DNA from 3 places in the Methylobacterium sp. CM6247 genome. Region 2 is predicted to be linked to each of the others. Evidence: predicted binding sites of a transcription regulator. Region 2 holds the regulator's gene; each other region holds the start of a gene.
The links. The regulator PhoB, encoded in region 2, activates phosphate uptake and scavenging genes when phosphate is short. The targets are predictions, from matches to a motif close to TGTCATNNANCTGTCAT.
Positions count from the first base shown of each region.

Region 1: the regulator PhoB is predicted to act here: its motif matches at 2,372-2,388, upstream of ACYQOP_RS17695 (PhoX family protein).
Region 3: the regulator PhoB is predicted to act here: its motif matches at 5,360-5,376, upstream of ACYQOP_RS06290 (acid phosphatase).

Region 1 covers NZ_JBTXKX010000003.1:3,559,746-3,567,250, forward strand. Annotated here, with positions in the region: gene ACYQOP_RS17670 (aspartate/glutamate racemase family protein) at 1-99, shown strand, start outside; gene ACYQOP_RS17675 (hypothetical protein) at 199-810, shown strand; gene ACYQOP_RS17680 (transcriptional regulator) at 803-1,183, shown strand; gene ACYQOP_RS17685 (di-trans,poly-cis-decaprenylcistransferase) at 1,223-1,933, shown strand; gene ACYQOP_RS17690 (hypothetical protein) at 2,106-2,303, opposite strand; gene ACYQOP_RS17695 (PhoX family protein) at 2,437-4,425, shown strand; gene parE (DNA topoisomerase IV subunit B) at 4,724-6,814, shown strand; gene ACYQOP_RS17705 (outer membrane protein) at 7,001-7,505, opposite strand, start outside.
Region 2 covers NZ_JBTXKX010000003.1:2,041,894-2,049,398, forward strand. Annotated here, with positions in the region: gene pstA (phosphate ABC transporter permease PstA) at 1-450, shown strand, start outside; gene pstB (phosphate ABC transporter ATP-binding protein PstB) at 497-1,315, shown strand; gene phoU (phosphate signaling complex protein PhoU) at 1,402-2,127, shown strand; gene phoB (phosphate regulon transcriptional regulator PhoB) at 2,216-2,917, shown strand; gene ACYQOP_RS10435 (winged helix-turn-helix transcriptional regulator) at 3,390-3,842, opposite strand; gene ACYQOP_RS10440 (MFS transporter) at 3,948-5,165, shown strand; gene ACYQOP_RS10445 (hypothetical protein) at 5,331-5,576, opposite strand; gene ACYQOP_RS10450 (hypothetical protein) at 5,782-5,952, shown strand; gene ACYQOP_RS10455 (DUF3320 domain-containing protein) at 6,088-7,505, opposite strand, start outside.
Region 3 covers NZ_JBTXKX010000003.1:1,157,688-1,165,192, reverse strand. Annotated here, with positions in the region: gene ACYQOP_RS06310 (thermonuclease family protein) at 1-1,106, opposite strand, end outside; gene ACYQOP_RS06305 (hypothetical protein) at 1,122-1,970, opposite strand; gene ACYQOP_RS06300 (lipid kinase) at 2,511-3,425, shown strand; gene ACYQOP_RS06295 (TerC family protein) at 3,471-4,214, shown strand; gene ACYQOP_RS06290 (acid phosphatase) at 4,405-5,295, opposite strand; gene ACYQOP_RS06285 (alpha/beta fold hydrolase) at 5,441-6,322, opposite strand; gene dapD (2,3,4,5-tetrahydropyridine-2,6-dicarboxylate N-succinyltransferase) at 6,496-7,338, opposite strand; gene ACYQOP_RS06275 (YARHG domain-containing protein) at 7,427-7,505, opposite strand, start outside.

The DNA of each region.
Region 1 (7,505 bases), 1.5 Mb from region 2:
GCCGCCGCGATCTGCGGCTTGCCGCCGGGCCAGCCGGCGCCGTCCATCGAGAGCATCGGCCTGTCGCCGGCCCTGGCCGAGCGACTGGCACAGGAGTGACAGAGCTCCGCACCCGCTGATTCCACGTGCCTGACGGCACTTGCGGACAGGCGCAGGATCAGCTTACTTTGCGATACAAAGTTGATCCGGGAGTATCGGATGTCCGATCTCGATAGAGCCCTCGCCGATATCGTGGCGATCCGCGCGCAACTCGCCCGCGGCGACGCCTTCTGCGGGTTCGGACCCTCCGCCATCGCGGCCACGGGCGTCCTCGCCCTCGGCACCGCCCTGGCGCAGCATGTCTGGCTCGACGACCCGACCGGACAGCCGCTACTGTTCCTAGGCGGCTGGATCGCCGCCGCCCTGGCCTCCGCCGGCCTGATCGGCGCCGAGATGCGAGCCCGTTCGCGTCGCGACCATGCGGGGCTCACCGACACGGCGATCGTGAACGCGGTGGAGCAGTTCCTGCCCGCCGGCGCGGCGGGCGCCTGCCTCGCCCTGGTCTTGGTACAGGTCTCGCCGGAATCCCTGTGGATGCTGCCGGGGCTGTGGCAGATGCTAGTGAGCCTCGGGCTCTTCGCCTCGGTGCGGTCCCTTCCGAAAGGCATCGCGCTGCCGGGCGCCTGGTACATGGTGGCGGGCCTCGCCGTGCTCATGCTGGCGAGCGCCGACCGCGTCCTCTCGCCCTGGACCATGGGACTGCCTTTCGCCGTCGGCCAGTTTCTGATGGCCATGATCCTCTACCGCGCCCGGGAGGAAAGTGATGCGTGATGCTCCCTTCGCGTATGACGGCCTCGACCGGGTCATTCACGAGAAGGCCCGGCTCGGCCTCCTCACCTCGCTGATGGCGGCTCCAAAGGGGCTGGCCTTCGGCGACCTTAAGCAACTCTGCGGCCTCACGGACGGTAATCTCAACCGTCACCTCCAAGTGTTGCAGGAGGCCGGCTTCGTCGAGATCAGGAAAGGGCAGGGCAAGAGCCATGGTGGCACCCGACCGCTGACGACCTGCCATCTGACACCGACCGGCCGGACTCGCTTCCTCGATTACCTCGCCGTCCTCGAACAGGTGGTGCGGGACGCCGCCAAGGCCGCCGAGATGGCGGCCGAGAGCGCGGGCCTCCCCCTCGTCGCGCGTCCGGCCTGACGGCCAGGCTCCGTCTTTTTTTTGCCAAGGAACTCTGCGATGCAAAGCGAACAGACGCCCGGCCTGCATGTGGGCATCATCATGGATGGCAACGGACGCTGGGCCTCGGGGCGCGGACTGCCCCGCGCGCTCGGTCACAAGGAAGGCGTCGAGGCGATCCGCCGGGTCGTGGAGGCGGCGCCGAAACAAGCCATCGGCACCCTCACCCTTTATGCCTTCTCTTGCGACAACTGGAGACGTCCGGAGGCGGAGGTCTCCGCCCTGATGGGGCTGCTCCGGCTCTACCTGCGCAACGAGATCGCCCGTTTGGTCGAAAGCGGCGTACGTCTCAGCGTGATCGGCCGGCGCGACCGCTTGCCCGAGGGACTCGCCGCCGCCATCGGCCGAGCCGAGGCCGCAACGCTCGAGGGGAAAGCCCTGCATCTGCGGATCGCCGTCGATTACTCCGCCCGCGATGCCATTCTCGCCGCCGCGCTCGCCAGCGCCAGCAATCCCGGCATGACCCGCACCGCTTTCTCGGCCCTGGTGACGGGCGATGCCTGTGTCCCCGAGGTCGATCTCGTGATCCGCACCAGCGGCGAGCAGCGGCTTTCCGATTTCCTGCTCTGGGAGAGCGCCTACGCCGAGCTTCACTTCACCCGCCGCCATTGGCCTGATTTCGATGCCGGAGACCTCGAAGAAGCTCTCGCCGCCTACCGCAATCGCGACCGCCGCTTCGGAGGGCTGGCTACCGGGTCCGTGGCGGCCTGAAAAGCTGAGCCGACGATTGGCGAGGCAGGAGGCTGAAGGGTCGGGTCAAAGACTACCCTCTCACCCTTCGGCAGGCTGTTTTCCTTGCGATATGATGGTTCGGTCGGCTTGAGCCAGGCATAGCTTCGTCGGCGAGCAGACGGCTCCCTCGACCTTTAGGGCTGCGCTGCCCTCAGACGAAGAAGAGGAAGGCTCCGAAGCTCGCGAGGAAGCCCGCAAGAGACACCGCCGAGAGAGCAAGAAATTTGGAGGATGCCGTCGATCCATCGTCGGCTCCGTCCTCGATCGGCGAGAAGGCACGACCCGCAGCCTGCGACGCGCGGATGAGATCGTCGTGGCGCACCATTCTCAAGGCTGCAGACGGCGCCATGTCGCTCTCCCACCGATCGGCTCTATGTGCGGAAACGCACAAACCAGAGATTGGTTCCCAATCCGACCCGTCATCGCCCCGCCATGTCCGGCTCCTAGGATTCTGTCACCTAAGTCACAGGACGAGTTCCACCATGACCGAGCCGCTGCGCACCCGCTCGCAGGCCGCCGAAGACGGCGAGGATGCAGGCACGAATACGAGCGGCAACGCCACGTTCGGCGATGTGGTCGCCGCGCGGTTCGACCGGCGCGATCTGCTGCGCGGTCTCCTCGGGGTCGGCGCCATCGCGGCGGTGGTGACGCCCCGCGCGCTCGCGGCCGCCCCGGCTGCGGCGGCGCAGGGACGGGCGACGCCGTTCCCGTTCAAGGAGATCGAAGCGGGTTCGGACACCCACCATCACGTGGCCGAGGGGCACGATGCCGACATCCTGATCCGCTGGGGCGATCCAGTTCTGCCTGGCGCGCCTGCTTTCGATCCGCGGAACCAGTCGGCGGAGGCCCAGGCCCGGCAATTCGGCTACAACAACGACTTCGTCGGTTATTTCCCGATGCCCGGCGCCGCCGATCCGGCGGCGCACGGACTTCTCGTGGTCAATCACGAATACACCAACGAGGAGCTGATGTTCCCCGGCTTCGGCCGCCAGGATATCAAGACTGTTGCGTTCAAGGGCATGAACCGCGAGCTCGTCGATATCGAGATGGCCGCCCATGGCGGATCGGTGATCGAGGTGAAGCGAACGGACGGCAAATGGGCCGTGGTGCCGAACTCGCCTCACGCCCGGCGCATCACCGCGGAGACGGTGATGACTTTGTCCGGTCCCGCCGCAGGCTCCGACCGGCTGAAGACGACGGCCGATCCTGCGGGCCGTACGGTGAAGGGGATGATCAACAACTGCGCCGGCGGAACCACCCCCTGGGGGACGTGGCTCACCTGCGAGGAGAACATCAACTACTACTTCTCAGGCACACTCGCCGAGGGCTCGGGGGAGGCGGCCAATCACAAGCGCCTCGGCCTACCAGGCAATGCCTATGCCTGGGGCCGCTTCCATGAGCGGTTCGACCTGTCCAAAGAGCCGAACGAGCCGAACCGCTTCGGCTGGGTCGTGGAGATCGACCCGTTCGATCCCGCCTCCGTCCCGACGAAGCGCACCGCCATGGGCCGGTTCAAGCACGAAGGCGCCGCCGGCATCGTCTCGAAGAGCGGCCGCTACGTGGTCTACCAGGGCGACGACGAGCGTTTCGACTACGTCTACAAGTTCGTGACGGACGCGGCCGTAAATCTCGCCGACCGGCAGACCAACCGCGATATCCTGGATTCCGGCACGCTCCACGTCGCCCGGTTCGATGCCGACGGACGCGGCGCCTGGATGCCGCTGGTCTTCGGACAAGGCCCCCTGACGACGGAGAACGGGTTCCGCTCCCAGGCCGACGTGGTCATCGAGGCACGGCGTGCCGCCGACCTCCTCGGCGCCACCAAGATGGATCGCCCGGAAGACGTCGAGGCCAATCCGAAGACCGGCAAGGTCTATGTCATGCTCACCAACAACGTGAAACGCAAACCCGACGAGGTGAACGCCGCCAATCCGAGGCCCGACAACCGCTTCGGCCACATCGTGGAGCTGACCCCCGACGAGGGCGACCATGCGGCACCGGGCTTCGCCTGGGAGATCCTCGTCAAATGCGGCGATCCCTCCATCGCTACGGTCGGCGCCACCTTCTCCTCCGCGACGACGAAGGACGGCTGGTTCGGCATGCCGGACAATTGCTCGGTCGACGGACAGGGTCGGCTCTGGGTCGCCACCGACGGGAACTCGCCATCGAAGACGGGCCGGAACGACGGAATCTGGGCCATGGAGACGGACGGGCAGGGACGGGGAACCGGCAAGCACTTCTTCCGGGTGCCCAACGGCGCGGAGATGTGCGGCCCCTACTTCACACCGGACGACACCACGTTCTTCGTCGCCGTCCAGCATCCCGGCGAGGCCGACGAGGAGGATCCGAAGGCCGCCCCCGCCACGTTCGAGGCACCCTCGACCCGGTGGCCGGATTTCGACGATGCGATGCCGCCCCGCCCGGCCATCGTCGCCATCACGAAGCGCGGGGGCGGCCGGGTAGGAAGCTGACCGCTCGGCCTTTCCAGCTGGACACTGGATCCCCCTCCGTCGCCGCTGAATGGCGGCCCTGTCGAACCGGCGTCGTGGAACTCGCCCCCATTGCGCCGCAACTCCTTCAGAGTGCCAGCAGGGGTACGGATAGCGACCGGGGAAAGGGCAGGGCGCAGCGACCGCGCCGGTCCCTCCGAAATCCAGACGACACAGCGTTAAGGGAATCGGCGCAAGCTGTGCAGGAACACGGGGAGAGACCTCCCGCGCCCTCATGGCGGCGCTTCACGTTTCCGTTTCGTTCCTGTATGGTTGGCACATGACTCAGCGCGAGACCTCACGCCAGGCCGTTGCGGCCCCCGCCGTCGGCCGGCCGAGCGATCTGTTCGCAGGCGGCCAGGCGCCGGTTCGCGGTGCCAAGGCTTCCTCGGCCGCCCGGGCGCCCCTCGACAAGGCGCCCATCGAAACAGCCGAGGCCGGCTACGACGCCTCGTCGATCGAAGTGCTGGAGGGGCTGGAGCCCGTCCGGCGCCGGCCGGGCATGTATATCGGCGGCACCGACGAACGCGCCCTGCACCATCTCTTCGCCGAGGTGATCGACAATTCCATGGACGAGGCTGTGGCCGGCCATGCCAGCTACATCGAGGTGGAACTGGAGGCGACGGGCCACCTCGTCATCACCGATAATGGACGCGGTATCCCGGTGGACCCGCATCCGAAATTCCCCGGCAAATCCGCCCTCGAAGTGATCATGACGACGCTGCACGCCGGCGGAAAATTCGACTCGAAGGTCTACGAGACCTCGGGCGGCCTTCATGGCGTCGGCATCTCCGTGGTCAATGCCCTCTCGGACAGCCTCGAGGTCGAGGTCGCCCGCAGCCAGACCCTGTACCGCCAGACGTTCTCGCGCGGCCACGTGCAGGGGCCTCTGGTGGAGGTCGGCCGGGTGCAGAACCGTCGCGGCACCCGGGTGCGCTTCCATCCCGATGCCGAGATCTTCGGAGCTCTGAAATTCGATCCGCGCCGGCTGTTCAAGATGGCCCGGTCCAAGGCCTACCTGTTCGGCGGCGTCGAAATCCGCTGGCGTTGCGCGCCGTCCCTGATCGAGGGGATGGACGACGTTCCGGCAGAGACCGTGCACCGCTTCCCCGGCGGCCTGCGCGATTATCTCGCCCGCGATCTCGAGGGCAAGGAACTCGTTACCGATGCGGTTTTCGCCGGCAAGGTGACGAAGCCCGGCGGCCATGGCTCCCTCGAATGGGCCGTCGCCTGGATGGTGGTGGAGGACGGGGTCTCGCACTCCTATTGCAACACCATCCCCACCGCCGAGGGTGGCACGCATGAAAGCGGCCTGCGCGTCGCCCTGCTGCGGGCGCTGCGCGAACATGCCGAACGCGTCGGCCAGGCTAAGCGCATGACCTCCGTCACAACGGATGACGTCATGGCGACCTGCGCCTCGATGCTCTCCGTCTTCATCCGCGAGCCGGAATTCCAGGGCCAGACCAAGGACAAGCTCGCCACCGTGGAAGCCTCGAGGATTGTCGAGACGGCGATCCGCGACGCGTTCGACCATTGGCTCGCCGCCTCCCCGGCCCAGGCCAACAAACTTCTCGACTGGGTGATCGACCGGGCCGAGGAGCGCCTGCGCCGACGCCAAGAGAAAGAGGTCGCGCGCAAATCCGCGACCCGCAAGCTACGTCTGCCGGGCAAGCTCGCCGATTGCTCCAAGGCCGGTACGGCCGGCTCGGAAATCTTCATCGTCGAGGGCGATTCCGCCGGCGGCTCGGCAAAGCAGGCGCGCGACCGCGCCAGCCAGGCGATCCTGCCCCTGCGCGGCAAGATCCTCAACGTGGCCTCGGCCAGTCGCGACAAGATGGGCGCCAACCAGCTCATCTCCGACCTGACCCAGGCGCTCGGTTGCGGCACGGGCAACAGCTACAAGGGCGAGGATCTTCGCTACGAGAAGGTCATCATCATGACCGACGCCGATGTCGACGGCGCCCATATCGCATCCCTGCTGATCACCTTCTTCTATCGCCAGATGCCCAAGCTCATCGACAAGGGTCATCTCTACCTCGCGATCCCGCCGCTCTACCGCCTCCAGCACGGCGCGAAGACGGCCTATGCCCGTGACGATGCCGATAAGGAGCGGGTCATCAAGACCACGTTCAAGGGTGCCAAGGTCGAGATCAGCCGCTTCAAGGGGCTCGGCGAGATGATGCCGGCGCAGTTGAAGGAGACGACCATGGACCCGAAGAAGCGCACCCTTCTGCGCGTCGCGGTCCTCGACGAGGCGCGCGTCTCCACGGGCGACGCCGTGGAGCGGCTGATGGGCAACAAGCCCGAAGCCCGTTTCGCCTTCATCTCCGAACGCGCTGCCTTCGCCGACGAGGCCGTGCTCGACATCTGATGCCGAGTGCGGGCTGAGGCGGGCTGATCGAGGTCTGGCATGAGACAGGGGAAGCACCGCTTCCCCGTCACTGTGCGACGAACCCATACCAACGCAAAAAACCCGGCCGCGAGGCCGGGTTTTTCGTATGGACGATCCTGAGCCGCGCAGCCCTCAAGGAGGACTGCGCGGAGATTATGGACGATCCTAGTAGGTGCCGAACTTGTAGTTCAGGCCGGCGCGGACGACGGCGAACTCGTCGTCGCGACGACCGCTGCTGATCGACTGCACGACAGCGTTGTTGGCAGCGGTGTTGATGATGAAGGCGCCCTGGTTGCGGGTGCCGCGATCGAGGTTCACGTACAGGCCTTCGACCTTCAGCGTCACAGCGGAAGCGCGGAAGAAGTTGAAGAACGAGTCGGTGGGGAGAGCGTATTCGATACCACCGCCGACGGCGTAGCCGGTGCGGAAGTCGTCGTTGCCCTGGAAGCCGCCGAAGCTACGGTCGGTGCTGCCAGCGCCGTAAGCGAAGCCGCCGGTGCCGTACACGAGGGTGCGGTCGAAAGCGTAGCCGAGGCGACCGCGGACGGTACCGAAGAAGTCGAGGCTGGAGAGGCCACGCGGGTCGTTGATGGCGAAGCCGGGAGCGGCAACGACGCCCGAGTCACGACGCTTGGCGCCGAAATCGAGGTACTGGGCGTCGGCTTCGATA
Region 2 (7,505 bases):
GGGACCTATTCGGGCTGGGCCGGCGGCGTGGCTCTCGCCATCATCGCCACCCCGGTGATCGTGCGCACCACCGAGGACATGCTGCGCCTCGTGCCCTCGACCCTGCGCGAGGCCGGCGCGGCCCTCGGTGCCCCGCCCTCCATCGTCATCAAGAGCATCACCTGGCGCGGCGCCAGCGCCGGTATCGTCACCGGCATCATCCTGGCGCTCGCCCGCATCGCCGGCGAGACCGCGCCGCTGCTCTTCACCGCGCTCAACAACAACAGCTGGTTCTCGCCCAACCTCATGGGCGGCATCCCCAACCTTCCGGTGATGATCTACCAGTTCGCGCTCTCGCCCTACTCGAACTGGCAGCAGCTCGCCTGGGCCGGCGCCCTCCTCATCACCGCTACGATCCTCGCCCTGTCGATCGTGGCCCGCTTCGTCATCAAGAGCGAGCGGGCGCGCTGATCCCGCGCCCCCGTCCCACCCCGTTTTCGACAAGGACACGCATCCGATGAACGCCGCTCCCGCGATCACGCAGGCCCAGCTGACCGGTCGCCACCAGGCCGACGACCAGGCCCCCATCCGTATCGCCGTGAAGGACCTGAACTTCTATTACGGCTCGTTCCACGGCCTGAAGTCGGTCAACCTCAACTTCCACGACCGCCAGGTCACCGCCCTGATCGGCCCGTCGGGCTGCGGGAAGTCGACCCTGCTGCGGACCTTCAACCGCATCTACAGCCTCTATCCGGAGCAGCGCGCCGAGGGTGAGATCCTCCTCGACGGGCAGAACGTGCTCGATTCGAAGGTCGATCTGAACGAGCTGCGCTCGCGCATCGGCATGGTGTTCCAGAAGCCGACGCCCTTCCCGATGTCGATCTACGACAACGTCGCCTTCGGCCTGCGTCTCTACGAGAAGCTGCCCAAGGCCGATCTCGACGTGCGCGTCGAAGAGAGCCTGCGCAAGGCCGCCCTCTGGGACGAGGTGAAGGACAAGCTCAAGCAATCCGGCATGGGTCTCTCCGGCGGTCAGCAGCAGCGTCTCTGCATCGCCCGCACCGTCGCCCAGCGTCCCGAGGTGATCCTGTTCGACGAGCCGACCTCGGCCCTCGACCCGATCTCCACGGGCCGCATCGAGGAGCTGATCGAGCAGCTGCGCTCGGAATTCACGATCGTCATCGTGACCCACAACATGCAGCAGGCCGCGCGCATCTCGCAGTTCACGGCGTTCATGTATCTTGGCGAACTGGTCGAATTCGGCCCGACGACACGGATCTTCATGAACCCCGAGAAGCGCCAGACCCAGGACTACATCACCGGCCGCTTCGGCTGAGCCCGCCGGGGCCGCGTTCCGCGGCACCGGTCCCGATCCTATGCGATGCGGGCTGCCAGGGGCGGCCTCGGTCGAGGAGTGCGAGCATGCCCAACCACATCGTCAGTTCCTACGACACGGAACTGGAAAACCTGCGCCGCTCGATTTCCGAGATGGGCGGGATCGCCGAGAAGATGATGACAGATTCCGGCAATGCCCTGGTGCGCCGGGACGTGCCCCTGGCGCAGGCTGTCATCGCCGCCGACAAGCGTCTGGACGCGATCCAGCACGAGGTCGAGGAGCGGGCGATCCTTCTCATCGCCAAGCGCCAGCCGCTGTCCATCGACCTGCGCGAGACGGTATCGGCGATCCGCGTCTCGAACGATCTTGAGCGGATCGGCGACTTGTCCAAGAACGTCGCCAAGCGTGTGGTCGCCATCGCCGATCAGATCCAGCCGCAGAAGATCGTCATCGGCGTCCAGCATATGGGCGATCTGGTGCAGGAGCAGCTGAAGGACGTCCTCGACGCCTATGGCAGCCAGGACGTGAAGGCCGCCCTCGACGTCTGGGAGCGCGACGATTCCATCGACGCCCTCTACAACTCGCTCTTCCGCGAGCTGCTGACCTACATGATGGAAGATCCGCGCAACATCTCGTTCTGCACGCATCTCCTGTTCTGCGCCAAGAACATCGAGCGGATCGGCGATCACACCACCAACATCGCCGAGACGATCCATTATCTCGTCACCGGCACGAACGAGCTCGCCGAGCGGGACCGCCCGAAGAACGACGCGTCGAACTACGCCACCGTGTCGATGCCCGCCAGCGCCTGATCGCTGCCCCTGCCGGCCGCTCCAGCACACGCTCGGCGCGGCCGTCGCGTCCATCCGGGACGGTCGCCATCACCCCGAAAACATCCGCATGAACACGCGCATCCTGATCGTCGAGGACGAGGAGGCCCTCACTCTCCTCCTCCGCTACAACTTGGAAGCGGAGGGCTTCGTCGTCGATTCCGCCGCGCGGGGCGACGAGGCCGATCTGCGCCTTCAGGAGCAGGTTCCCGATCTCGTCCTGCTCGATTGGATGATGCCCGGCCTGTCCGGCATCGAGCTGTGCCGCCGCATCCGCGCCCGGCGGGAGACCGAGCGGCTGCCGGTGATCATGCTGACGGCGCGGGGCGAGGAGGGCGACCGCATCCGCGGCCTCGGCACCGGCGCCGACGATTACATCGTCAAGCCGTTCTCGGTGCCCGAGCTGCTCGCGCGGGTGCGTGCGCTCCTGCGCCGGGCCAAGCCGACCCATGTGTCTGACCTGCTGGTGGCCGGCAATATCGAACTCGACCGGGTCAGCCACCGCATCCGCCGGCAGGGCCGCGAGATCCATCTCGGGCCCACCGAGTTCAAGCTCCTCGAATTCCTGATGCAGAGCCCCGGCCGCGTGTTCTCGCGCGAGCAGCTGCTCGACGGGGTCTGGGGCCACGACGTCTATATCGACGAGCGCACGGTGGACGTCCATGTGGGCCGCCTGCGCAAGGCGATCAACCGTCCGCGCCAGAGCGACCCGATCCGCACCGTGCGCGGCTCCGGCTATTCCTTCGACGAGATGTTCTCCACGGACGAGTGAGGCCACGGCCGGCTTCGCGCCGCTCCGTCCGGAACGAGCGTCCCCATCGTGACGATGGCGGGTCGCCTTGCCCGCGGGCGATCCTCGCGAACCGATGCCATTCCGGCCGCCACGAGATATCGCGTTCGATCTCGGACGTCTGTCCGTTCCGGCATGTGCTCGCCCCCGGAGGGGGCAGGCATTCACCCATCTGGCTGGCAGCATGAGCCCTTCTTCCCTTCCAGGGGAGGGGGAACGATCGCGCCTGTCGAATCCTCCTGGATAGAGGGAGCTGCCATCGGGCAGATGTCTGAATCCGTCAGCCCTGGGGGAGGAGATCCGACGTTTGGTGCCCGCTGCCGGGTCTACTTTCGGCCCAACGTCGACGGACCCTGCGGCCGCCGCCATCCGCTGAGAGCGGACATTGATCATGGGCGGAAAGGACCGCTCCACTATGCGGTTTATCCGCTTTCGATGTCGCTACGTCACCTTGTCAGGTGACGTCGGGCTTCAGCACCCGCGTGTCATACCAACCGAGACGACGGTCATCGGCGGATCGCAAGGTGAGTTGAGCGACCGGAGCCCCGACTTCACGATCGACCAAGCGAGACCGGCGATCGGTCGGCCCATAGAGATGAGCCTCCCCCCATTGTCGAAGCGCGACGATGACGAGGAACAGGCCGCGCCCCTTCTCGGTCAGGACGTATTCCCGGTAGGCGGTCCCGTCCGAGGCGGGCGCCGTCTCCAGAATTCCCCGTTCGGTCAGGTCGCGAAGGCGGGTCGCCAGCATACCTTTGGCGATGCCGAGACCATTCTGGAACTCACTGAAGCGCCGAACACCGTCGAAAGCATCGCGGATGATGAGGAGCGACCACCAGTCGCCAATGACATCGAGCGCGCGCGCAACCGGGCAGCCGGCGTTCCAGAGGCTGACGCGCTTTGCCACGAAGGTACGCTCCCGTTCCAAGCTGGTCTCAATTTAGAACTGGAATGGACCGGCCACAAGTGGTCTCAAGATGAAACCAGATTGGATGTCATCGACAGGACCGCCATGCCGCACGGAAAAGATGAGCGAACCTCTACCGAGCCGGAGGGGGCCTTGCCCAGGACGACGATCCTGATTTTCGCCGTCGCCGCCGGCTTGGGCGTCGCCAACATCTACTACGCCCAGCCCCTGCTCGATGCGATGGCGCAGGAGTTCGGCATCTCGCCTGCCGCGATCGGGCTCGTGGTGACCCTGACCCAGGTCGGCTACGGGCTGGGCTTGATCTTCATCGTGCCGCTCGGCGATCTCATCGACCGCCGTCGCCTCATCCTCGGCCAGGGGCTTCTGTCGGTGCTCGCGCTGGCGGCGGTGGCCACGGCCAAGTCCGGAGCGATTCTGTTCGCCGGCATGGCGGCGGTTGGGCTGCTCGCCGTCGTGGTTCAGGTCCTGGTCGCATTCGCCGCGACGCTCGCGACACCGACCGAACGAGGTCGGGTGGTCGGTACAGTCACGAGCGGCATCGTGATCGGCATCCTGGCGGCGCGCTTCGCGGCCGGGATACTGGCCGATATCGGTGGCTGGCGAGCGGTCTACCTGGTCTCCGCGATCCTGTCGCTCGCCCTCGTCGGCCTGCTCGTGCGCGTCTTGCCACAACATCGGATCCCGGCCGGAACCGGCAGCTACGTCGCTGCACTTCGCTCGGTCCCCATCCTGTTCCTCAGCGAGCCGGTCTTGCTGGTTCGCGGTGTTCTCGCGCTTCTGATCTTTGCGTCGTTCAGCACATTCTGGACCGCGCTGGTGCTGCCGCTCAGTGCGCCGCCCTTCTCCTATTCCCATACCTGGATCGGCCTGTTCGGCCTCGTAGGCCTGGCGGGAGCGATGGCCGCAACGGGGGCCGGGCGGCTCGCGGACCGGGGCCACGGTCAATGGACGACAGGAACAACTCTCGTGCTTCTGCTCGTATCGTGGGCGCCGATTGCGCTGCTGCCGGTATCGATTCCGGCCCTGATCTTTGGCGTCGTCCTGCTCGATCTCGCCGTGCAGGCCGTTCATGTCACGAACCAGAGCCTCATCGTCTCCCTGCGTCCCGAAGCCAGCAGCCGGCTCATCGGCAGCTACATGGTGTTCTATTCAGTGGGCAGCGCCCTCGGCGCCGCTGCTGCGACGTCCATCTATGCCCGGGCTGGCTGGCCCGGCGTCTCGGCGCTCGGAGCGACGTTCAGCACTGCGGCCCTGCTCGTGTGGCTGTTCACCTTGCGCGCGGTGCGGACATGTCGAACGTAACTCGGTGATCCAACCGAAACGGCAGCTCCATCCTCGATCTTCGCGGAGAACGGCCGGTCCGCTCACCACCCATCTCGGACGCTCGGGGCGGGTACCAACCGTCAGAGTTTGACGACGACAGGGCGCGGGTAACGGAGGAGGGCGCTGGCTGCCGTCGATGCCGGTTCAGCGGTCGAAGCGGCGCATCGAACGGCTGTCCCGTTCGGCGTTGCGCCGGGTTCTGTCCTCCGCTCGGGCCCGGTCGCGCTGGACCGTCTCCATACGCCGGAGCGTCTCCGTCTGCTCGCGGTGCGCCCGCGCCAGGTCGCTCACCGCGTTCATCGCGCGCACCCGGTTCGCATCCTGTGCTCGTGCGTCGAAGGACCATGCCGCGAGAAGTAGGGCGACGAGGGCTGTGGTGGGGCGGCGCATCGGGCTGAGACCTTCGGGCAGGGGAGGGGCGGATCGAGCTTGCGGCTCAGCATGCACCATAGTGCGTTAAATGCAGGGCTTCGCAGGATATCGTGCATTCCATGCGCGGACTGCATGAGTGGTATTTGGCGTTTGGTATACCAGCTCGGCGGGCGGGCTGTCATACATGCTGCAACGCAAACGCAACGCCCCGAGGAACACCGATATGACCGCTCTCATTCTCACCGCCGTCGCTGTCGCCGCTGCCGCCAACATCTCCCTGGTGGCCTTCGTCGCCGATCGCCTGACCCCCACCTCGAACACCTCCACCATCACGGCGGGCGAGCTCGTTCTCGTCAACGACAACGCTCCCGAAGCCCTGAAGCTCGCGGCCTGATCGACGTCTCGCGGCTTCAACGGCACCGCCATCGGCCCCGCCTTACCAGGCGGGGCTTTTTCATGTCGCGTACCGCCGGAACCCCTGTCCCATGGCGGTCGAAACGGGGGTCGCGTGGCGGTCGATCCGCCCGTCTCATCCGACGGATTTCGGGGCCGATGCTTCGCTCTCCCGCGCCAGCGAGGCGGCCTCGGCGAACCGGGCGCGGACCGCCTCGCTCATCCGGCCGAGGCCCAGCTGCGCGGCCATCCGCCCCTCGACGCCGGGTGCCGGATCGAGGTCGCGGGCGAGGCCGGCGAGTTCCTGGAGCGGGATGTCGGCGGGCGCTCGCCCATCCCCTTGAGCCGGCCGGAACCTCACCGGCCCGGCGGGCGCCACCCCCGGCCAGAGAACGATGCGGTCGCCCTCGCTCGTATGGGGGCAGCGGGGATCGACGGCCGCTAAAGCGCGCTGGCGCAGGCGGGCCGTGATCCGGGCAAAGCCATGGGCGCGCAGCAGGCGTTCGGCGAGAATGTCAGCGAAAACAGGACCTTCGCGCAGGACCACCTCGCACGCCATCGCCGCCAGCGTGGCCTCGTAAGCCACATCGTGGAAGCGCGCGGCATCGGGTGAGAAGCCCGACAGGTCGGCGGGTTCATAGAGGCCGGGGGGCTCCACCTGCGGGATATCGGGAGTGGCCGGCTCGATCACGACCGGCTCCGGCTTCGCCCTGTCGGCGTCGAGATCGGCCCGCAACGCCGTGTCGAGCCGGTCGAGGGCGCCTTGCGGATCGTTCCACCAATCGGTGCTCCAGACCCGGTGGATGCGCCATCCGAGATCGGTGAGCACCCATTCGCGCAGACGATCCCTGTCCCGCGCCGTCGCCGCCCGGTGATAGGTCGCGCCGTCGCATTCGACGCCCGCGAGGTAGCGCCCCGGAGCGTCGGGATGGACGATGCCGAGGTCGATCCGAAAGGCGGAAACCCCGACCTGAGGTACGATTGTCCAGCCCCGTGCAGCCAAAGCCGCCATCACCGCGCCCTCGAACGGCGATTCGATGTCTCCCCCCGTGGGAGCAGCCGCCGTTTCGAGAGCGCCGGCACCGTGCTCGGCGAAGGCGAGGAAGTGCTTGAAATCACGCACGCCACGGGCGCTGCCACGGCCGAGATCCACCTGGTCGGCCCGCATCGAAGCGAAGACAACGAGCTCCCGCCGGGCCCGGGTGATCGCCACGTTGAGGCGTCGGTGACCGCCCTCGCGGTTGAGCGAACTGATCTGTCCGGTGATCCGGCCCGTGGCATCCGGCCCTGCCGCCACCGAGAACAGGATCACGTCGCGCTCGTCGCCCTGCACGGTCTCGAGGTTCTTCACGAAGACCGGCTCTTTCCAGATCCGCCCGTCGAAGAACTGCTCCAGCTCCGGCCTACCCCGCCTCTCGGCATCGAGCAGGTTCTCGATCAGGCGCTGCTGCTCGCCATTGAAGGTGACGATGCCGAGCGAGCCCTCCTCCGCCGCGAAGGCGGGGTCCGAAAGGCGGGCGACCACCTCTGCCACCAGGGCGCGCGCTTCGGGCC
Region 3 (7,505 bases), 880 kb from region 2:
GGGCTCGGCTCTTCGGCGGGAATCCCGGGGGGCGTCGCCGGCGGAACGGTCTCACGCGGGTTGGTCATGGTGGATGGCTGGTTCTGGGCCTGCTGCGTTTGGGGCGGCTGCGTCGGCGGGGCCGAATCCTGTGCCCTCGTTTCCTGGCGCGGAGCTTCCGCATCCGGTGCGGAGGCCGGCCTGTCTTCCCCACCGCCCTGGGTGAGGAGCAAGATGAGGGCGAGGCTGCCAAACAGTCCCGCGCCTGCGAGCACGCTCGGCCGGGTCAGGATCGTGCCGTCATCCCGCCGAAGGCGACGGACCCGGTCACCGGCGCGGGCGAGCAGCCCGGGCCAGCGGGCTGGTTGCGCTCCTTGGCCTGGGGTCGCCAGAGGAGACGTCGTGCCGTTCTTTGCAGCGAGGCCCGAGAGACGCTCACGAGCGATGGCGACGGTCTCGCGGGCCCTGTCGCCGAAGGAGGCCCCGATGCGCATGCCGCGCTCGCGCAGACTCGGTTGCGGCCCGGCGCCTTGCCCGTCGCTCGGGCGATCGGCCAGGGAGTGGCGGACGTTGTTCAAAGTGCCCGCCAGGGTCGCCGAGACCGCAGCCGCGGCGGACCTTCCCCTGGCGACCGAACGGGCCATCACGGAGCGGGCCAGCTCAGACTGCGTTTCCACGAACCGGGACGTGGCTGCCTTGATCTCGTCCGATGCGGTGGGCTCGGGCGGCACGTCCGCCACGGGTTCGGGTGGCACCGGCACGAACAGTGCCCCATGACGCTCCCGCAATTCGGCGAACAGCTCCGATAAGGTCAGGGGGCCGGTCTCGCCCTGCCGAGGTGTCCCGGAACGGTCGACGATTCGGTAGAAGGGCGGAGCGGATGTCGGCTCGACCACGGCCTCAGCCAAAAGCTGAAGCGTCCGCCGGGCCACCGGGAAAGCGTTCTGGCGCCGGATCTCCGCATCGATCAGGGATCTGACTGCCTCTCGGGCAGCCCGAGCAGCGACAATGGCCGGAGCCTCGGCCTCGTCGGACGGATTCGTTTTCGAAGCCTTGCCGGTGGCGCGCGTCTTGTCGGCGGCGCGTGACGTGTCCGTTGCGCGTGTCTTTGGGGCGGTCGCGATCATTGGTTCGACTGTGGCTCAGGCACCATGCCGTGTCGATACGGCCGCACTCAGCGGTCCAGGTGCGAAGCGGCGCAGGACGCGGCTCGACTCAGACACGATCACCGGGCGTAATCCGGCGAACGAAATCTCGAGGGTCAGTTCCGCCACGCCCTGCGAGCGGGCACCGTTCCTTGGGTTCGCGGCACGGAAATCGAAGGTCGAGCGCACGATACAGCTGCTCGTGTTGACACTGCAGGCAGTGCGCGGGGAGCCGTCCTGCACCACGTAGCGGCGGTCCGGCCAGCGTCGGACGAAGCGGCGCTTCTCCGCCATCACCGCCGTCAGCGACAGGGTGCGACCGTGGAAGCGGACATGATCGGCGTAGAAGCGTGGTGCTGCAGCGACCATGCCATCGCCGGGCTCAGAGATCGCGTCGAGATAATCCTCGTTCAGCCTTTGGGCCTTGCGTGCCCATTCGGGAAAGCGATCCTCGGAGGCCATCGCCAAGCTCGGGGGCGGTGCGCCGGGGGAGACGGTGAGGGGAAGCGCATTCGGCGGAACTTGCGAGAGCCGGCGGGGGGAATGCCTGGTCTCGGCGTGGCGGGTGCCACGACGAGCCCGCCGCGGTGCCTCCGCGCCTCTCTCCGCGACGGATGCGGCGCGCGTCGTGGTCTCGGGCTTCGCCGCCTGGGCCGGACTGCTCTGGGGGGCCTCCTGCACCGCCTGAGGGGAGACAGGTTTCGCCTCACTCTTGGGTTCGGGCTTCACATCGGCCTTGGCCGGGGGGTCGACCCAGGCCGGGCGCCCCTGCGCCTCGGCGCTGACCGTAGAGACCAGGGCCACGAGAAGGGCGGCCGAGCAGGTGGAGAACAATCCGTGGTGCATGGCATCTCACCGCTGTCGCGAACGACGTGGAAGGTGGGCACGACCGCATCAGAGCGCCCGGCCGAAGGAAAACGTCGAAGGGAAACGTCAGGGTCGGGTGTTCGGTTGCCCGCGTCGAACCGGGTCGTTCGCCAAAGGACCTCGCCCCGGCAAGAGACCTAGCATACCGCCGCGCCGACCGGTCGGGTCAGCCCCCGTTCCCCGCGCTATGCCCGTTGTTCCCAACGGTTGGCCGACATTCTCCGCCGAAGTTGCAGGCACGCTCTCTCCCTGGGAGCATCCTGTCCCCGGGGCGTTGCCGCCGATCTCCTGAAGCCGTTCTCCTGGGCATGACCTCTTGCCATCCTCGCGAGAGCGCCCACCTCTTGAGAGCTTGACGGGTCCGGGCCCCTCTGGCGGCCGAGGCGTCGGCCGCGATGTCGGACTCCTTCTCTGCCTTTGCGCTGACGCGGCGCGAACGCACCGGGGGGTTCTGACACACGTGGTTGTATCGATGATCTTTTGCGGCATCTCGGGATGCTCGTTTTCGGAGGTGGCCTCATGAGTGCCGCATCCACTCGCCGGGCCCTCCTCCTCGTCAATCCGAACGCTCGGAACGGCTCGTTTTCCCTCGACGCCGTGCGCGATTCCCTGCGCGCCGCCGGCATCGAGCCCTTCGAGCCGCCGGGCGATCCCGATTGCACGGCAGTGATCAAGCGTCACGCGAAGGAGTGCGATCTCGTCATCCTTGGCGGTGGCGACGGCACCATGAATTCGGCCGCCCCCGCTCTGGTCGAGACCGGATTACCGTTGGGGATCCTGCCGCTCGGCACCGCCAACGACCTCGCCCGCTCCCTCGGCCTGCCCACCGACCCGGTGGAAGCCGCCGAGCTCATCGGCACGGCGAAGCCCCAGGCGGTGGATCTCGGCTGGGTCAACGGCCGCTACTATTTCAACGTCGCGAGTATCGGCTTCTCCGCCGATCTTGCGGGTGACCTCACTGCCGAATCGAAGAAGAAATGGGGCACGCTCGGCTACGCCATCGCGGCCATGCGCGTCCTCAGACGGGTACGTCCCTTCACGGTCTATCTCGAACATGACGGACTGACCGAGACCATCACCACGATCCAGGTCTCGGTGGGCAACGGGCGCCACTATGGCGGCGGGATGACCGTGGAAGAGACCGCCACCGTCGATGACGGCAAGCTCGATTTCTACAGCCTGGAGGTCACTCATTGGTGGCGGCTCATCGCGCTGCTGCCGGCCCTCCGTCGGGGCACCCAGGGCAAAGCCGCCGACGTTCGTGCCTTCAACACCACCGAGATCGTAGTGAAGACGAAGAAGCCTCGTCCGGTGAACACCGACGGGGAACTCTCCACCTATACGCCGGCGCATTTCAAGGTCGTGCCCAAGGCCCTCCGGATCTTCGCGCCGGAACCTTCGGAGCGTCCCGGCATCGTGCCCGCCGCATCCTGATCTTCCACCGCTTTCCGACCTGACGACGTTCGAGGTTCTCTCCCCGTGGATTCGCTTCTTCAACTCGCCGCCGACCCGACCGCCTGGGTGGCGCTCGCCACCCTCATCGTGATGGAGGTGGTGCTCGGTATCGACAACCTGATCTTCATCTCGATTCTCACCAACAAGCTGCCGGCCCATCAGCAGACCAAGGCCCGCCGCATCGGCATCGGCCTCGCTCTGATCCTTCGCCTCGGCCTGCTCGGCACCGTCGCCTACATCGTCCACCTGACGCAGCCGGTCTTTGAGATCTTCGGCAAGGCCTTCTCCTGGCGGGACATGATCCTCATCGGCGGTGGCCTGTTCCTGCTATGGAAGGCGACGAAGGAGATCCATGAGACCGTCGATCCCGACGACGGCCACGAGGACGCGTCCGCCCCGGTGGCGCTGAGCTTCGCCACCGCTGTCGGCCAGATCCTGGTCCTCGACCTCGTCTTCTCCATCGACAGCATCATCACGGCTGTCGGCATGACCGATCATGTGCCGATCATGGTGATCGCCGTCATCACGGCCGTCACCGTCATGCTGCTGGCAGCCGACCCGCTGGCGCGCTTCATCGCCGCCAACCCCACCGTGGTGATGCTGGCTCTCGGCTTCCTCATCATGATCGGCATGACGCTGATCGCGGAAGGTTTCGGCGCCCATGTGCCGAAGGGCTATATCTACACTGCTATGGCCTTCTCGGCCGGCGTCGAGGGGCTCAACCTCCTCGCCCGGCGCCGGAAGCGCGGCAAGACCAGCGCGGGGTAGGGGCAAAGCCCCTCCCCTTCCGTTTCACGGGAAAACGAAGAAAGGCCCGACCGGGATAACGGTCGGGCCTTTCTTCGTTCGATCATCGATCGGTCTTGGCGGATGGGCTGAAACTTCGCTCGCTTGCCTACGCAGCTGGCTGACGGTCAGCGGCCAACGTCGCAGGTCGCTGACGCGTCTTCGTGACCGCCTACAGGATCGGCTCGCGTAGGGCCGAGGTCTCGCGGGCACAGATCGCCGCGTCCGGTGGCAAGCCTTCTTGCGAGAGGTTTTTTCCAATCTCCACCCGTGCCTTTTCGAGATCGGCCCGGAAGCCCGCATCGCCCTGGAGCGCGCTGATGACGACGCTGGCCGTGGTGCGTCCGGCCTCCACGTCGCTGGCCCAATGCACGCCGCAGACGATGCGGTTCTCGCCGTAAGCCTTGCCGCGCAGGAAGAACTGCGTGGCCTTCTCCGGCACCAGGGCCGCGAGGATGGATGCGTAGGCCCAGCCTTGAGTCGCGTGACTCGAGGGGAAGCTGAACGCGTCTCCGAGTTCGCGGGTCCGCGCCACGCAGATCTCCGCGTCGTTGCCGACGAAGGGACGCAGGCGGCGGTAATGTTCCTTGAGTGGGCGGGTGGCCCGGCTGATATCGAGGCGCGTGCGTTCGAGCAGCGTCATCAGGGCCGGCGAGCGGGACTGATCGATCTTGCGCCCGAGTACGCAGGCGAAATCATCGAGGATGGCCGAGGGGCCGTCCGCCACATCCGCCGTGGCGAGTTCCCAGCGCGCGCTACCCTTCAGGGCGCGGGTCGCCGAGAAGATGGTCTTATCTGCCGTTTCGGCAGCCGATTGACCCCGCGGGGGCGGGGGCAGGATCGCGACTGTATCGGGTGCTGTGGCGTCGGACAGATAGGGCGCGCGTGCCGGCATCCCCGGCGTCAACGGTGTCGCTGCGACGGCTGGCGCCGAACGAGGCTTTCCGCTCGTGGCTTTGGTGTCGGCGGGGTTCGGCTTGGGCGCCTGCGCCATGACGGGAGCCGCCATGAAGGCGCAGGACGTGAAGGCAAGCGACGCGAGAGCGGGAAGCAGAGGAGACATGGCAGCGGCTCAGGGTGAAATGCGTCGGGAATGGCAAGCGATAGGAGAGCCATAGGGTTCCTGAACGACACTCGTATGGCACTCGAAACGCATGACATTTCGCCATTCCGTAACGAATGTGCCCCTCGACGGCTGAGGGATCCCCCTAACGGATGCCCGCGCGGATCGCGGCGGCGACCTCCCACGGATATTCCTCGTGCGGGCTGAGGGCCCCCGGAACCGAAGCCTTGGCTACATGGCCGGCGGCGATGAGGGCGTCCATCTCGGCGCCGGACCGGCGTGGGGCGCGTTCGGGACGCAGGACCAGGATCGGCGGAAGCCCTTCGGCTTCGAACAGGGCCAGGAAGTCCTTGCGGGCCTTGAACGGGTCGAGCCCTCCGGTGACGAAGGCCGCCGTGCCGAACCGGCCACCCGACTGGAGCGTCACGGCATGTTTGTCGGCGATGATGCCCGGCGTGACGTGGTCCGGATCGGCATAGACATGCGCGCGCATCATCCGGCCGATCACCGGGGGACTTATATTGATGCGGTAGAGCGCCTCGCCGAGAAGCGGAAGCTCGATGGCCTTGCGGATCCCCGAGAGCCAGCCACGGCGCGCGTCGCCGAGCGCGGTGGGCAGCGGTCCACGCCATGTGGGAGCGACGAGAGCGAGCTGGTCGAACTGGCCTGGATGCCGTTGGGCGGCTGCCACGAGATAAGAGGCCGCATGACCCGCCGCGATGCCGATGGCGTAGGGGCCCGGCACGGCTGCGATCAGCGAATCCATGAAGGCATGGAAAGTCTCCGGCTCCATGGCGATGCGGGAACGCGGATGGTTGCCGAAGCCGGGCCAGTCGGGAATGAGGCAGCGGTAGTCGTGGCCTAGGATCTTGGCCAGGGGCCGCATCTCCGCCCGTGCTGAGATCGACGACAGGGCGGGCAGGAGCAGAGCGGCCGGGCCGCTCCCGACGATGTCGCACGGCGTCGGGACCTTGCGCTCCAGCACGTCGAGCTGAAAGCCACGGGTGGAGTGGGCAGGCTCGATCATCGCTGGCAACGCCTCATCCGGGACGGTCTGTATCGGACCGGAAATCTAACGCGCCGGTCGCTGCCGCATAGGCCGGCTCGGTGTCGCGCCAGGGCCGATGACGAGCGTCCGCCTCCCCTCTTTCCTCGATGGGAAAGAGGAGAGTGCCGATCTGCGTCTAATGCGAGCGCGTCTCAGGTCCGGAGCAGCTCGTTGATGGCGGTCTTGGAGCGGGTGCCGGCATCGACGCGCTTGACGATGACGGCGCAGTAGAGGCCGGGGCCGGGCGTACCGTCGGGCAGGTCCTTGCCGGGCGTCGTGCCCGAGACCACCACCGAATAGGGCGGCACGCGGCCATACATGACCTCGCCCGTGGACCGGTCGATGATCTTCGTCGACGCGCCGATATAGACGCCCATGGAGAGCACGCTGCCCTCACCGACGATCACGCCCTCGGCCACCTCGGCGCGGGCGCCGATGAAGCAATTGTCTTCGATGATGACCGGGTTGGCCTGGAGCGGCTCGAGTACGCCCGCGATGCCGGCGCCGCCGGAGATGTGGCAGTTCTTCCCCACCTGCGCGCAGGAGCCGATCGTCACCCAGGTGTCGACCATCGTGCCCTCACCCACATGGGCGCCGAGATTGATGAAGGAGGGCATCAGCACCGCGCCCGGCGCGATGTAGGAGCCACGGCGCACGAAGCAGCCCGGCACGGCCCGGAAACCGGCCTCACGAAAATGCTTCTTCTTCCAGCCCTCGAACTTCGATGGCACCTTGTCCCACCAATTGGCGCCATCGGGTCCACCATGGATGATCTCCATGTCGTTGAGGCGGAAGGACAGCAGCACCGCCTTCTTGAGCCACTGGTTGACCTGCCATTCCTCGCCGACCTTCTCGGCCACGCGGGCCTTGCCGGTATCGAGAAGATCGAGAGCCTCGTCCACGGCGTCGCGCACGGCGCCCTTGGTCGAGACGTCGATGCCGGCACGCTCCTCCCAAGCGGTCTCGATGGTGGTGGAGAGATCGGCGTGGGACATGTCGGCGTTCCGGTCGGTTAGGGGGAAGGGCCGTGCTTACAAAAGGCGGCCCGGCCTGTCACCTCGGGGCGTCAGGCGAGATGCAGGCTCACTCGCGGCAGCCGTTACGGGTTTCCTCCCGCACGATCTCGCCGACCTTCGCCCGGTCGCGGGCAGAGAGCGGGACG